DNA from 4 places in the Streptomyces sp. NPDC085932 genome. Region 2 is predicted to be linked to each of the others. Evidence: riboswitches for the same ligand, from Rfam matches in the RefSeq annotation. Region 2 holds a riboswitch; each other region holds the start of a gene.

The links. A riboswitch is a leader RNA that binds a small molecule or an ion and turns the genes downstream of it on or off. The one in region 2 is predicted to bind cyclic di-AMP.
Positions count from the first base shown of each region.
Region 1: another riboswitch for cyclic di-AMP. It lies ahead of ACIGAQ_RS23365 (M23 family metallopeptidase); the one in region 2 lies ahead of ACIGAQ_RS19420 (transglycosylase SLT domain-containing protein).
Region 3: another riboswitch for cyclic di-AMP. It lies ahead of ACIGAQ_RS00455 (M23 family metallopeptidase); the one in region 2 lies ahead of ACIGAQ_RS19420 (transglycosylase SLT domain-containing protein).
Region 4: another riboswitch for cyclic di-AMP. It lies ahead of ACIGAQ_RS04225 (peptidoglycan DD-metalloendopeptidase family protein); the one in region 2 lies ahead of ACIGAQ_RS19420 (transglycosylase SLT domain-containing protein).

Region 1 covers NZ_JBITSJ010000004.1:662,602-666,160, reverse strand. Annotated here, with positions in the region: gene ACIGAQ_RS23370 (PrsW family intramembrane metalloprotease) at 1-560, shown strand, start outside; gene ACIGAQ_RS23365 (M23 family metallopeptidase) at 647-1,675, opposite strand; cyclic di-AMP (ydaO/yuaA leader) riboswitch at 1,687-1,843, opposite strand; tRNA gene ACIGAQ_RS23360 (tRNA-Met) at 2,143-2,216, opposite strand; gene ACIGAQ_RS23355 (dihydrofolate reductase family protein) at 2,277-3,407, opposite strand; gene ACIGAQ_RS23350 (MarR family winged helix-turn-helix transcriptional regulator) at 3,484-3,559, shown strand, end outside.
Region 2 covers NZ_JBITSJ010000003.1:727,182-730,740, reverse strand. Annotated here, with positions in the region: gene ACIGAQ_RS19425 (HAD family hydrolase) at 127-975, shown strand; gene ACIGAQ_RS19420 (transglycosylase SLT domain-containing protein) at 939-1,700, opposite strand; cyclic di-AMP (ydaO/yuaA leader) riboswitch at 1,704-1,882, opposite strand; gene ACIGAQ_RS19415 (polyprenyl synthetase family protein) at 2,387-3,397, shown strand.
Region 3 covers NZ_JBITSJ010000001.1:114,125-117,683, forward strand. Annotated here, with positions in the region: gene ACIGAQ_RS00445 (pitrilysin family protein) at 1-533, shown strand, start outside; gene ACIGAQ_RS00450 (pitrilysin family protein) at 530-1,918, shown strand; cyclic di-AMP (ydaO/yuaA leader) riboswitch at 2,111-2,276, shown strand; gene ACIGAQ_RS00455 (M23 family metallopeptidase) at 2,289-3,077, shown strand; gene ACIGAQ_RS00460 (GntR family transcriptional regulator) at 3,265-3,559, shown strand, end outside.
Region 4 covers NZ_JBITSJ010000001.1:1,051,854-1,055,412, reverse strand. Annotated here, with positions in the region: gene ACIGAQ_RS04225 (peptidoglycan DD-metalloendopeptidase family protein) at 180-1,127, opposite strand; cyclic di-AMP (ydaO/yuaA leader) riboswitch at 1,132-1,293, opposite strand; gene ACIGAQ_RS04220 (alpha-galactosidase) at 1,604-3,559, opposite strand, start outside.

The DNA.
Region 1 (3,559 bases), on a different contig from region 2:
TCGGGCTGCTGACGTGGCTGGTGATCTGGACGCGGCAGCGGGAGCTGCGCACGGTTCGGACGGAGCTGCCCGCCTACGCGGTCGCGGGCTGGCTGGCCCCGGCCGAGCCGTACGCGCTCGGCTCCATGCGGGCACGCCGGATCGCCCGCCAGTACGCCCGCCGGCACGCAGGGAAGACGGCGGCACGGGAGGTGGCGCGGTACGAGGCGTACGCGACGTCGCTCGCGTTCCTGCGGCACCGGGCCCGCCGGGGCCGCGCCGGGCCCGACTTCGCCGTACGCGAGATGGAGCTGCTGGCGGCCCTGTGGCGGCGCCGGGAGGCGGCCCGCCCGGCCCTGGACCACGCGGCCCGGATCACGGCGCCTCCGGTCCCGGTGACGGCCCCGCCCTGGCCGATGCCCGGGGCGTACGGCCAAGGCCAAACGCACGGCCACACGTACGACCACGGCCACGCCTACGGTCAGATCCCCGCGTACGGCCAGATCCCCGCGTACGGCCACCCGGCGGGGTACGCCCCCCAGCCCACGCAGTACCCGGCGTACAACCCCTACAGGTCCTGACACCCGTCCGGGCACGGAAAAACCGGCAGCCCTGACGTCGGGGGGTCGTCGTCAGGGCTGCCGGTGCTTCTGCGGGCGCTCGTCGCTTACGGGTTGAGGCCCTTGCCCCGCAGCCAGGCCATCGGGTCGATGCCGCTGCTGGAGCCGGCGGCGTGGACCTCCAGGTGCAGGTGCGCCCCGGTGACGTTGCCGGTGGCGCCGACACGGCCGATGACGTCGCCCGTGCTGACCTTCTGGCCGACGCTGACGCCGATGGAGGACTGGTGCGCGTACCAGATCTCCGTGCCGTCCTCCAGGGTGAGGACGGTCTTGTAGCCGTACGAGCCGTTCCAGCCGGCCTCGGTGATGGTGCCGCTGTGGACCGCCTTGATCGGCGTGCCCGTGGGGGCGGCGAAGTCGAGGCCGGTGTGGTAGCCGGAGGACCAGTAGGCGCCGGCCTGGCCGAAGCTGGAGGTGATGGTGTACGAGGAGGTCGGCAGCGTGTACTGCTTGGCGAGGGCGGCGAGCCGCTCGGCCTCGGCCTTCTTGCGGGCCTCCTCCTCGGCCTTCCGCTTGGCCTCGGCGGCCTTGGCCTTGGCTTCCTTCTCCGCCTTGGCGACGGCCTCCGCGGCGGCCTTCTCGGCGGCGGCGGCGGCTTCCTCGGCGGCCTTGGTCTCGATCTGCTCCTGCTGGTGCTCGACCTGGGCCATGATCCGGGCGCGCAGGGCCTCGCCGGCGTTGGGGCCGCTCTGGTCGGTGTCCGCCGCGACCGTCGCGAGGTCGCTGAGCGGAGTGGCGGAGCCTTCGGGGGTGTCGTCGTCCGAGATGAGGGAACCCACCGAGGGAAGGTCCGGCACGGAGATCGACACCGGCGGCTTGCCGGTCTGGGCGCTGGCCATGCCGCCGGCGCCCACGGCGGCTATGACGCCGACGCCCAGGACGGTGGAGCTGCGGGCGAGCCCTCCGCCGCGCTGCTTGGTGACGCGATGCCGGCCACGGAGGGGACGGATGGACTCCGCGGTGGGGTTCCACTCCTGGAACGGGCCCTCGTCGGTGCGCTGACCGCCGTAGAAGACTTCGGTGTCGCGCTGTTCCGTCGCGAACGGGGCCGCGGAGGCAGGCCGGTTGGACGCCACGTGGGCGTACTCCTTTCCTTCCTTCTCGCCTACCGGGTTAGCTGACGGGTTCGGAGCAGGAAGGTCTCCTACGCGCGTATACCGGCCGTGCTGCCACGGCGGTATCCGCTCGATTCACCCCAAGTGGTGGTTCCCCGGTTCCCTTTCGGGATTCGGCGCGTGCGCACGGAGCCGCCTTCTGTGACGGCTGGGACGACCGCGCTGCGTTATCGAACGTTAATGGAGGCGCGGTGCGTATTCCAGCGGTTCCGCTTGATCATTAACCTTTTTCGCGCGGACGTACCTGCCATGACCGGCTTAAATCGGGCGAGTTGACCGCCTCTCAAGTGACAGACGGTTTTTGACGGTGTGTCAGTTGTTATGCGGAGCGGGAGGATTCGCTCACCCTGCGTGAAGAGCACCCTGCGCAGGAGAAGCGAAAGCACCGAGGGCCGGAACCCTTTCGGATTCCGGCCCTCGGCCTTCAGTAGCGGGGACAGGATTTGAACCTGCGACCTCTGGGTTATGAGCCCAGCGAGCTACCGAGCTGCTCCACCCCGCGTCGTTGTGATTCCAGTGTACGCCATGCGCAGGACAGCTCGTGCCACACCCGCCCCGGGACTCAGGACAGCAGGTGGCGGTTGGGTGCCTGGGCCCGCTCGGCGTGTTCCGGGAGCACGACGACCTCCGCTCCGGCCGCGGCCAGGAGCCCGCTGCCGTCGGCCCCCGCCACGAAGGTGTCCGGCTCGCGCCAGGCGGTGACCACCCGGCGCACGCCCGCGTCGAGGATCAGCCGGGCGCAGGGCACGGGACGGGAGGCGCGGCGGGCGCAGGGCTCCAGGCTGCTGTACACCGTCGCGCCGGGCAGCCGCGGGTCGGCCGGGTCGATCCGGGCCAGGGCCGCCTCCTCGGCGTGCACGACCGGGTCACCGCCTTCCCGGGAGTGCCCCCGGGCCAGTTCCGTACCGTCGGCGGCGACCACCACCGCGCCCACGCTGAACGCGGTGTCCGAGGGCGGGCACTGTTCCGCCAGCTCGCAGGCGAGGCTCAGCCACCGGTGGTCGGCGGCGGCGGGCAGGGCGCCGGTGCCCGGGGCGGTCGGCACGTAGCGCATGAGGACGACGTCCTCGATCCGCCGGGTCTCCAGCAGCCGGAGCCGGCCGCTCTGGTAGCCGCCGGGCCCGAAGAGGCGCGGGGCCTGCGGGTCGCCGACGAAGAGCGGGGCGAGGACCAGCTGGAGCTCGTCGGCGAGGCCCTGGGTGAGGAGCTGGGTGTGGATCAGGCCACCGCCCTCGACCATGAGCCGCCGTACGCCCCGGACGTCGTGCAGATGGGTGAGGAGCCGGCGCCAGTCGAGGTCCGGGCCGAGCGGGACCACGTCGGCGGCGATGCCGAGGGCGCGGGCGCGTTCGGCCCCGATGTCGGTCGTGTACAGCACCTTCTCGCCGCCGGTGTGCCAGAACCGGGCGTCCGGGTCGAGGTCGCCGGAGCCGCTGACGGTGACCTTGAGCGGGTACTCGGGCCGGCCGGCGGCCACCCGGGCGGAGCGGCGCCCGGGCGAGTTCACCAGCAGCCGCGGGTTGTCGGCGCGGATGGTGCCGGCGCCGACCAGGATCGCGTCGACGGACGCGCGGACCTCGTCGACCCGGTCGAAGTCGGCCGGGCCGGACAGCAGCAGACGTTCGGGGCCGGTGTCGTCCAGATAGCCGTCGAGGGAGACGGCGGCGGACAGCAGGACGTACGGGTGGGGCATCGACGCTCCGCGGCTGGTCGGGACGGCGGACTGGGCAGCGCTTGGTTCAAGTTTGAAACAAACTTACACTGGCGGCATGACGACTCGCTGGCTCACCCCCGAGGAGCAGCGCGCCTGGCGCGCCTACATCGCCGCCTCGCTGCTCCTGGAGG
Region 2 (3,559 bases):
CTCGATGCGGCCCCTCGGGTAGGTAGCGGACCATGTTGTTGCCAACCGGTGCAGAGGCCCTCAACCGGGCAATCGGCGTGCGCCGTGCGATGAAACGAACGGGCGCGTTGTCCGTATTCTCTGATCATGGCCGCACCCCTCGCATATTCACTCATCGCCACCGATCTGGACGGGACGTTGCTGCGCGGCGACGACACCCTGTCCGACCGGTCCCTCACCGCGCTCGCGCGGGTGGCGGACGCCGGTGCCCAGCACCTCGTGGTGACCGGTCGCCCGGCGCCGAGAGTGCGGCCGCTCCTGGACGACCTGGGGTGCACGGGGCTCGCGGTGTGCGGGCAGGGCGCGCAGGTCTACGACGCCGGCGCGAACCGGCTGCTGTGGTCCGTCACGCTCGACCGGGAGCTGGCCGAGACGGCCCTCGGGAAGATCGAGGCCGAGGTGGGGGAGGTGTACGCGGCGGTCGACCAGGACGGGGTCGACGGGCTCACGCTCATCGAGCCGGGCTATCTCATGCCGCACCCGACACTGCCCGCGGTGCGGGTCGACCGGCGCGACGAGCTGTGGGGCGAGCCGATCAGCAAGGTGCTGCTGCGCCATCCCTACCTGTCGGACGACGAGCTGGCGGCGACGGCCCGCTCGGTGGTGGGTTCACTGGCGACGGTGACGATGTCCGGGCCGGGCACGGTCGAGCTCCAGCCGTGCGGTGTCACCAAGGCGACGGGTCTGGCACTGGCCGCCGAGCACCTGGGGCTGCGGCCCGCGGACACCATCGCCTTCGGTGACATGCCCAACGACATCCCGATGTTCGACTGGGCGGCGCACGGCGTCGCGATGGCCAACGGCCATCCCGAACTCAAGGCCGTGGCCGACGAGATCACCCTGTCGAACGAGGACGACGGCATCGCCGTCGTCCTCGAACGACTGCTGGGCGGGACGGCTCAGTACGGGCCGTTGACGTTGTCGATCGAGCCGTAGCGGTCGGCCGCGTAGTTGCAGGCCGCCGTGATGTTGGCGACCGGGTCGTACGGGTCGTACGGGGTGCCGGACACGTGGTAGGCGGCGAAGGTCGGGTCGATGACCTGGAGCAGGCCCTTGGACGGGGTGCCCTTGGCGGCGTTCGAGTCCCAGTTGTTGATCGCCTGCGGGTTGCCGGACGACTCCCGCATGATGTTGCGGTAGATGCCGTCGTACGAGCCCGGGATGCCCTTCTGGGCCATGATGTCCAGCGCCTCGCGGATCCACCCGTCGAGGTTGTTCGCGTAGGTCTTCGCGGCGGCCGGGGTGGCCTGGGTCACACCACCGGCCGGCTTGGCCGGGGCGGACGACTGCGTCGCCTTCTTCGGGGCGGCGGCCTTCGCGGTCTCCACCTTCAGCTTCAGCCCCGGGTGGATCACCTTCGGGTCGTCGCCGACGGCGCCACGGTTGTCCTTGTACAGCTGCTTCCAGCCGCCGGAGACGTCGTACTTCTCCGCGATGCCGTAGAGCGTGTCGCCCTTGGTCACGGTGTACGAGAGCGACTTGGCGGGCTGGGCCGCCTGCGGCACGGTCTGCGCGGCGGGCGCGCTCTGGGGCTCGGCGGCGCCGGCGTGCGTGGCGCCGAGGAGCGGGAGGGTCAGTGCCGCTCCGCCGGTGCCGACGACGGCGACACCACGGGAGATCGGGTTCCTTCTGGGGCGACGGTGCTTACCTCGTCCGGGCATGGTGATGTTCCTCTCCGGCGCCTGCGAGGTGAGCTGTCGGGTTCGGGCCGGGAGGTGCCCGGCCGCACACGGCGTGGTGCTGTCGTGCGCGGCTTCACCCCGAGCCGGTCCGTGTCACGGACCGGCGACTTACCTGGGTCCCCCGCTCCTGCCCTGCGTGAGTGAGTCGGTGTGTGTGGGGAGTCCGGGCGGCGGCAGGATTCGGCGGTCCGCCGGACTGGGCCGGAACGTATGCGAGAGCACATGCCGGGAACAAGCACCGGAGTCACACAAGGCGCCGGATGACCTTGATCGGGGGGTAATGGGCGGCTTGATCCTTTGCGTGAGCCAAGCCTCAACTCGCTCTCGCCGAAGGGCGGGACCGCTCGGTGCCCGGGTGGGGCCGCAGAGGGCCGGAAGTGATTCAATTCACTGATCACAACCCGGGGCGCAATGCCCCGCAAGTGGAATTTGCTTCATCAATGGTGCAAATACCACATAGACCGTGAATTCCCGGTAAGTCGGAACATGTCTGTTCTTATGAGCTGATCGAAAACATAGCGGTCGTGATCGGATACCACCCGGCCTGTAACCATGGGCGCTGGCGGTGATCGAAACGTGACCGGATACGCTGATCCGAGTGATGGCAGCGACCTATCGACAATCCGCGTAAGCACCGGCAGACACCAGCAGACAGGAGACCCCTCGTGACCGACGTCGGGCCGTTCGGGCTGAGCGTGCGGGACCAGGCTCTGGAAGCCGATGTCCAGGCCGGACTGGCGGCTGTCGAGGAAGGCTTGCTAGAGGCCACCAAGAGCGAGGTGCCCTTCATCACGGAGGCCGCCCAGCACCTGGTGCGGGCCGGGGGCAAGCGGTTCCGGCCGCTGCTCGTGATGCTCGCCGCCCAGTTCGGCGACCGGCACGCCCCCGGGATCGTGCCGTCGGCCGTGGTCGTGGAGCTGACCCACCTCGCCACGCTGTACCACGACGACGTGATGGACGAGGCCGCCGTGCGCCGCGGGGTGGACAGCGCCAACACCCGCTGGGGCAACTCCGTCGCGGTCCTCACCGGCGACTTCCTCTTCGCCCGCGCCTCGCACATCCTGGCCGACCTCGGCCCGGAGGCGGTGCGCGTGCAGGCCGAGGCGTTCGAGCGGCTGGTCACCGGCCAGATCCTGGAGACGGCCGGACCGCAGGACGGCCGCGACCCCGTCGAGCACTACCTGGACGTGCTGGGCGGCAAGACCGGCTCGCTGGTGGCGGTCTCGTGCCGGTTCGGCGCGATGATGTCCGGCGCCGACGAGACGGTCGTGGACGTGCTGACCCAGTACGGCGAGCGGCTCGGCGTCGCCTTCCAGCTCGCCGACGACGTCCTGGACATCGCCTCCGACTCCCACGAGTCCGGCAAGACCCCCGGCACCGACCTGCGCGAGGGCATTCCCACCCTGCCGGTGCTGCGGCTGCGCGAGCGGGCGGCCCGGCTCGGGCTGGCCGAGGACCTCGCCCTGTGCGAGCTGCTGGACTCCGACCTCACCGACGACGAGCGGCACGCTGAGGCCCTGCGCCTGCTGCGCGCCCACCCGGCGCTCGAACAGGCCCGCCGGGACACCGTCCGCTACGCCGAGGACGCCCGTTCGGCACTGGCGCCGCTGCCCGAGTGCGCCGCGAAGACGGCCCTGGTGGAACTGTGCGACGCGGTGGTGCACCGGGCCGGCTGACCGCCCGCCGCCCCCCGACCCCTACGGGTCGGGGGAGAAGCCGCCCTCCCGTGTCATACCCCAGCAGTACGCGGAGTTGAGTCCGGGGTCTGACGTATCTCCCTGGCCGATTTGGTCAGATGGAAACCACGGAAAACACCACTCCTCACCTGTTCGGGTGAG
Region 3 (3,559 bases), on a different contig from region 2:
TCGGCGGCGGCGAGTCCTCCCGCCTGTACAACCGCCTGGTGCGGCGCGACCGTACGGCCGTCGCGGCGGGCTTCGGCCTGCTGCGGCTCGCCGGTGCGCCCTCCCTGGGCTGGCTGGACGTGAAGACGTCCGGCGACGTGGAGGTGCCGGTCATCGAGGCCGCCATCGACGAGGAGCTCGCCCGGTTCGCCGAGGAGGGCCCGACGGCCGAGGAGATGGAGCGCGCCCAGGCCCAGCTGGAGCGCGAGTGGCTGGACCGGCTCGGCACGGTCGCGGGCCGCGCCGACGAACTGTGCCGGTACGCCGTGCTGTTCGGCGACCCGCAGCTGGCGCTGACCGCCGTGCAGCGCGTGCTGGAGGTGACGGCGGAGGAGGTCCAGGAGGTCGCCAAGGCCCGCCTGCGCCCCGACAACCGCGCGGTGCTCGTCTACGAGCCCGTCGCCGACGAGAACGCCGACGCGACCGACGACGCCGACACCGCCGGGGAGACCGCAGCCGCGGCCGGCGACGAGAACGAGGAGGCGGCCAAGTGACCGAGCTCGCCACGATGGACTTCCACCCCCGGCCGCAGGCGGGCGAGGCACGGCCCTGGGCCTTCCCGGCCCCCGAGCGCGGCACGCTCGACAACGGCCTGACCGTGCTGCGCTGCCACCGCCCCGGCCAGCAGGTCGTCGCCGTGGAGGTGCTGCTGGACGCCCCCCTGGAGGCCGAGCCGGCCGGCCTGGACGGCGTGGCCACGATCATGGCGCGGGCCTTCTCGGAGGGCACCGACAAGCACTCGGCCGAGGAGTTCGCCGCCGAGCTGGAGCGCGCCGGCGCCACCCTCGACGCGCACGCCGACCACCCCGGTGTCCGGATCAGTCTGGAGGTCCCGGCCTCCCGGCTCGCCAAGGGCCTCGGTCTGATCGCCGACGCCCTCCGGGCGCCCGCGTTCGCGGACAGCGAGGTCGAGCGGCTGGTCCGCAACCGCCTTGACGAGATCCCGCACGAGCTGGCCAACCCCTCCCGCCGCGCCGCCAAGGAGCTCTCCAAGGAGCTGTTCCCGGCGGGCTCGCGCATGTCGCGGCCCCGCCAGGGCACCGAGGAGACGGTCGCGGCCATCGACTCCGCGGCCGTGCGCGCCTTCTACGAGAAGCACGTCCGCCCCGCCACGGCCACGGCCGTGGTGGTCGGCGACCTCACCGGCATCGACCTGGACGCCCTGCTCGGCGACACCCTGGGCGCGTGGACCGGCTCCTCGGCCGAGCCGCGCCCGGTGCCGCCCGTGACCGCCGACGACACCGGCCGGGTCGTCATCGTGGACCGCCCGGGCGCCGTGCAGACGCAGCTGCTCATCGGCCGGATCGGACCGGACCGGCACGACCGCGTCTGGCCCGCCCAGGTCCTCGGCACGTACTGCCTCGGCGGCACCCTCACCTCCCGCCTGGACCGCGTCCTGCGCGAGGAGAAGGGCTACACCTACGGCGTGCGGTCCTTCGCCCAGGTGCTGCGCTCCGCGCCCGACGGCACCGGTGCCTCGATGCTCGCCATCAGCGGGTCCGTGGACACCCCCAACACCGGTCCGGCCCTGCAGGACTTGTGGACGGTGCTGCGCACCCTCGCCGCCGAGGGACTGACCGACGCCGAGCGGGACGTGGCCGTGCAGAACCTGGTCGGGGTGGCACCGCTGAAGTACGAGACCGCCGCGGCCGTCGCGAGCACGCTGGCCGACCAGGTCGAGCAGCACCTGCCCGACGACTACCAGGCCACGCTCTACCGCCAGCTCGCCGCGACGGGCACGGTGGAGGCCACGGCGGCGGCCGTCAGCGCCTTCCCCGTGGACCGTCTGGTGACCGTCCTCGTGGGCGACGCGGCGCAGATCAAGGCCCCCGTGGAGGCCCTGGGCATCGGCGACGTCACGGTCGTGGCCGCCGAGTAACGGCACACGCGCCGAGGAGCCCTGGTTGTCTTCCAAGGCACCAGGGCTCCTTTATGCCCGAATTGGGACGGGAGTTGCCTGTCTGCCCTGTGGGATGCGCTACAAAAGCCCGGATCCGTTTGGGAATTGAAAGTGGCCCCGTTTAGCTTCGTCCGGGCTGTTCGTCAGGCAGTGCGCCGCACCCGCGGCACCGGACAGTCATCGCCGAGTCCCCGTACGGCGCGAGCCAGGGGAGCCGGGGACCCAACCGCAGTCCCTGGGGTGAATCGGACGCCCACGCGAGTCGCGAGGGGGTCCGTAGGAGACCTTCCTGCTCCGAACCCGTCAGCTAACCCGGTAGGCGAGAGGGAAGGAAAGGACCAGCCACTTCATGGCGTTCACACGCGCCACCGGCAAGCATCGCCGTCCCAGCAGGATCCAGCGCGGCACCGCCCGCGCGGCGGGCGTCGCGGCGCTCGCCACCACCGGCGTGATCGGCACCGTGGCCGCCCCGGCCTTCGCCGCCTCCGAGCCGGCCGTCGAGCAGACCGGCCTCACCCCGGTCGTCACCATGGGCGACACCGTGGCCCAGCAGATCGACGCCCAGGCCGTCGCGCAGAAGCAGGCGGCCGAGGAGGCCGCCGCCAGGCAGAAGGCCGAACAGGCCGCCCGTGAGCGCGCGGCCGAGGCCGCGAAGAAGGCCAAGGAAGCCGCCGAGAAGGCCCGCGAGGCCAAGGAGCGCGCCGCCCGCGAGGCCGAGCGCAAGCGCCTCAACAGCTTCGTCTCGCCGATCCCGGGCTCCTACGTCTCCACCGGTTACAAGGCCGGCGGCGCCGTCTGGTCCTCCGGCAGCCACACCGGCATCGACTTCCACGCGGCCACCGGCACCTCCGTCCACGCGGTCGGCGCGGGCACGGTCGTCGAGGCCGGCTGGGGCGGTGCCTACGGCAACCAGGTCGTGATCAAGATGAACGACGGGACGTACACCCAGTACGGCCACCTGTCGTCCGTCGGCGTCTCGGTCGGCCAGCAGGTCACCCCGGGCCAGCAGATCGGCCTGTCCGGCGCGACCGGCAACGTCACCGGCCCGCACCTGCACTTCGAGGCCCGCACGAGCCCCGAGTACGGCTCGGACATCGACCCCCTCGCCTACCTCCGCTCGCACGGCGTGAACCTCTGACGCCACCCGCTCAGCGCCCGAAAGGCCCCGGCTCACCGAGCCGGGGCCTTTCGGCATTCACCGGACCCCTGTCCAAAAAATATCCATGGATTCCGGGCTGCCGTCGGAAATTCCGGCTGATTGCAATAGAGTCACGGAACACACGTCACTCGTCGACGTTTCACGGGGATTAAGCGGAGGTCGGGTCATGCGTATTCCCGCGCACTCGGTGTGCACGGCCATCCGGGACGACATCGTCGCGGGTGTCCACGAGCGCGGCAGCCGGCTCACCGAGGAACTCCTCGCGCGCCGCTACGGCGTCTCGCGCGTCCCCGTCCGGGAGGCCCTGCGCACCCTGGAGGCCGAGGGCTTCGTGGTGACCCGGCGGCACGCGGGCGCGTGCGTGGCCGAGCCCACCGAGCAGGAGGCCGCCGACCTGCTGGAGATGCGCGGGCTGCTGGAGCCGCTCGGTGCCGCCCGAGCCGCCCAGCGGCGCACCGAGG
Region 4 (3,559 bases), on a different contig from region 2:
GCGGTGAGATAAGCCACTCCTAAAGTGTTCGCCAACTCCGGAACAGCCGGTCCGTCACGGGCGTTCTCTGGTGAACGCCGGTTCCGGCGAGCCGCTTGATCCGGGAACCACCGAAGGCCGGACCCGGGGATCGGGGTCCGGCCTTCGGTCGTGTGTCAGGCAGGTGGTCGCGCGGACGGTCAGCCGACGGAGACGCCGTGCGAGCGCAGGAAGGCGACCGGGTCCACGTCCGAGCCGTAGCCCGGCGCGGTGCGGATCTCGAAGTGCAGGTGCGGTCCGGTGACGTTGCCGGTGGCGCCGGACAGGCCGACCTGCTGTCCGGCGGACACGGTCTGGCCGGCCGTGACGGAGAGCTGGGACAGGTGGGCGTACTGGGCGTAGTGGCCGTCGTTCAGCTTGATGACGACCTGGTTGCCGTACGCGCCGCCCCAGCCGGCGGAGACGACGGTGCCCGCGCCGACGGCCTTCAGGGAGGTGCCGGTCGGGACGACGAAGTCGACGCCGGTGTGGTAGCCGCTGGACCACATGCTGCCGGACATGCGGTACGGGGTGCCGACGGTGGCACCGTCCACCGGGGAGCTGTAGCCACTGGCGTTGCTCTGGGCGGCCGGCTTGGCGGCGGCCGGCTTCGCGGGGGCCTCGGCCTCGGCGGACGAGCCGGAGGAGGACTTCGTGGTCTCGGTGGACCCGGCGGGCTTCTCCGCGGGCTTCTCGGCCGGGGCCTTCGGCGCGGACGGCGCCTCGGACGGGCTCGCCACGGCCTTCTTGCCGAGGGAGAGCTTCAGGCCCGGGTGGATCAGCGACGGGTCGTCGCCGACGGCGTCACGGTTGTCCGAGTAGAGCTTCTTCCAGCCGCCGCTGACGTTCTGGTCGTCCGCGATCTTCGCGAGATAGTCGCCGGCCCTCACCGTGTAGGTGCGCGCTCCGGTGGCCTTTTCCGCGGCCTTCTTCCCGGCGGCCGGGGCGGCCTGGACGGCCTTTTCCGGAGCCGACTGCGGAGTGGCGGCGTGGGCGCCGGCGGCCCCCATGAGGGGAAGGGCGAGAGCCGCTCCGCCGGTTCCGGCGACGGCAATGGAGCGGGTGAAACGCTGGGTCTTGGGGCGGCGGTGCTTACCCTTCGCGGGCATGGCGAATTCCTCTCCGTCGCCTGCGAGGTGAGCTGTCGGGTGCGGGCTGGAGCTGCCCGGCCGCGCCGAGGCGCGGCTTAACCCCAAGCCGTTCCGGGAACCGGAACAGGCGTCTTACCTGTGGGTCCCCCGCTCCTGCCGTACGTCGGGTCAGTGTGTGCGGGCTCCGGGCGGCGGCAGGATTAGGCGTCCGTCCGGATTGGTGTGGAACGTAAGCGACCAAGACGCAACGGGACAAGCTTGCGGTTGCCCGCAGGGGCGTTTTCCTTGACGCGTCGGCAGATTTGCCGTCACCGAGCGTGGATTACGGATCTCTCACTTTCCGCAATTACCCTGATTGGCGCCCGAATTACGTGCACATGGCAACAACGCATCGTCACGGATATGACGATGGTCACGCACTCGGGCCCCATCTCCTCTGCGACCGGGGCACGTTATGGCGAAGCGACCGAAGCGCCTTATTCGGACAAGAATGACTACTTCCGCTTAAGCCGGACCACGGTCGCGTCCAGATCCCCGCCCAGACCGATCCGCAGTCCGTGATGCCGCAGGACGGCCCCCCGGTACAGTTCGCCCGTTTCGAGGCATTCATACGTCGCTGCCGGGTCGACGCCGCGCAGCCGGAGCGCCGGCACGGGCTCGCCGTAGCGCTGCGCCTGGAGCCAGGCGAGGACGACGGTCTCGTCGCCGAGGACGTACTGCACGGCGCTCAGGCCGCCCTCCGGGGGCCGCAGCCGGTAGAGGTCACCGCGCTGCACCACCGGGCGGATCTCCTTGTAGCGCCCCACCCACTCCCGCGCCTCGGCGAGTTCCTCCGGCGTCCACTTCGTGAGGTCGCCGCCCACGCCGAGGACCCCGGCCATGGCACTCACGAACCGGAACCGGAGGGAACTGGCCCGGTGGTTGAGCATGGCGTTCGGACTGTCGGTGACCCAGGCGGCCATCACGCGCGCGGGGTGGATCTGACTGAAGCCGTGCTGCACGGCGAGCCGGTCGAGCGGATCGGTGTTGTCCGAGGTCCACACCTGGTCCGTGCGGCTGAGCACGCCGAGGTCGATCCGGCCGCCGCCGCCCGAGCAGGACTCGAAGGCCACGCCCGGGTGGGCGGCGCGCAGCCGGTCCAGCAGGGCGTACAGGGCGCGGATGTGGTCGACCCACAGGCGCTGCGGGTAGGGGTCCCCGGGCCAGCCGGCGTCGGTGAAGCAGCGGTTGAAGTCCCACTTGACGTAGTCGATCGGGGCGCTGGAGAGGAGCCCGTCGAGCCGCTCCCACAGGTACTCCTGGACGTCCTCCCGGGCCAGGTTCAGTACGAGCTGATTGCGGAATTCCGTCCGCTTTCGTCCGGTTTGGTACTGCACCCAGTCCGGGTGGGTGCGGTAGAGGTCGCTGTCCGGGTTCACCATCTCGGGCTCGACCCAGATGCCGAACTGCATGCCGAGGCCGTGCACATGGTCGGCGAGCGGCTTCAGCCCGCCGGGGAAGCGGTCGGGGTTGGGCGTCCAGTCGCCGAGCCCCGCCCGGTCGCTGGTGCGCCTCCCGAACCAGCCGTCGTCGACCACGAACAGCTCGACCCCCATGGCCGCGGCCCGCTCGGCGAGCGCCCGCTGCTGCTCCTCGGAGATGTCGAACTCGGTGGCCTCCCAGGAGTTGAACAGCACCGGCCGGTCCCGGCCGGCGTCCGGGATCACGTGCGCCCGCTGGTAGGCGTGCCAGGCGCGGCTCGCGCCGCCGAAGCCGCCGTCGCTCCAGAGCCCGGCGAAGAGGGGTGTCGTGTACGACTCCCCCGCGCCCAGGGTCAGCAGGCCCGAGTCGTCGTGGCCGGCGCCGCCGGTGATCTGCACGCGCCCGTCCGGCAGCTGCGCCACGGAGATCCGCCAGGAGCCCGACCAGCCCAGCGCGCAGCCGTAGACCTCGCCGTGCTCCTCCGTCGCGTCGGTGTCGAGGGCGACCCAGGGCAGGTGCTGGTGGCCGGTGTGGCCGCGCCGGCTGCCGATCACCTTCTCGCCGGGGGTGAGCCCGGAGCGCACCAGCCGGGACTCGGCGCCCCAGCGGCCGTGCAGCTGGGACAGCCGCCAGGCGTCCCGGTCGGGCAGGGTCCAGGTGGCGGAGTCGGCGCGCAGCACCTCGACCTCGGGCCCGCGGTTGTCGAGGGTCGCCCAGCGCTCGACGACGTCGGAGTCGGGGTGCATCCGGTAGTGCAGGGTGACGGTCAGGCCGCCGTCCCGGAAGCGCAGGCGCAGTTCGCCGTCCCGCGCCTCGTGCCCCTCGTAGGCCCACTCGGTGCCGCGCCGCTCGGCGGTGCGCAGGGACAGGGCCGGGCGCACGAACCGGGGACCGCCCTCGACGGGATACTCCTCGCGGCCGTCGAGCGGGGACTCGAAGGGCCAGTACTCCGGCAGCGGGCGGACGGCGAGGGCCTCGGCGTCGGCGAG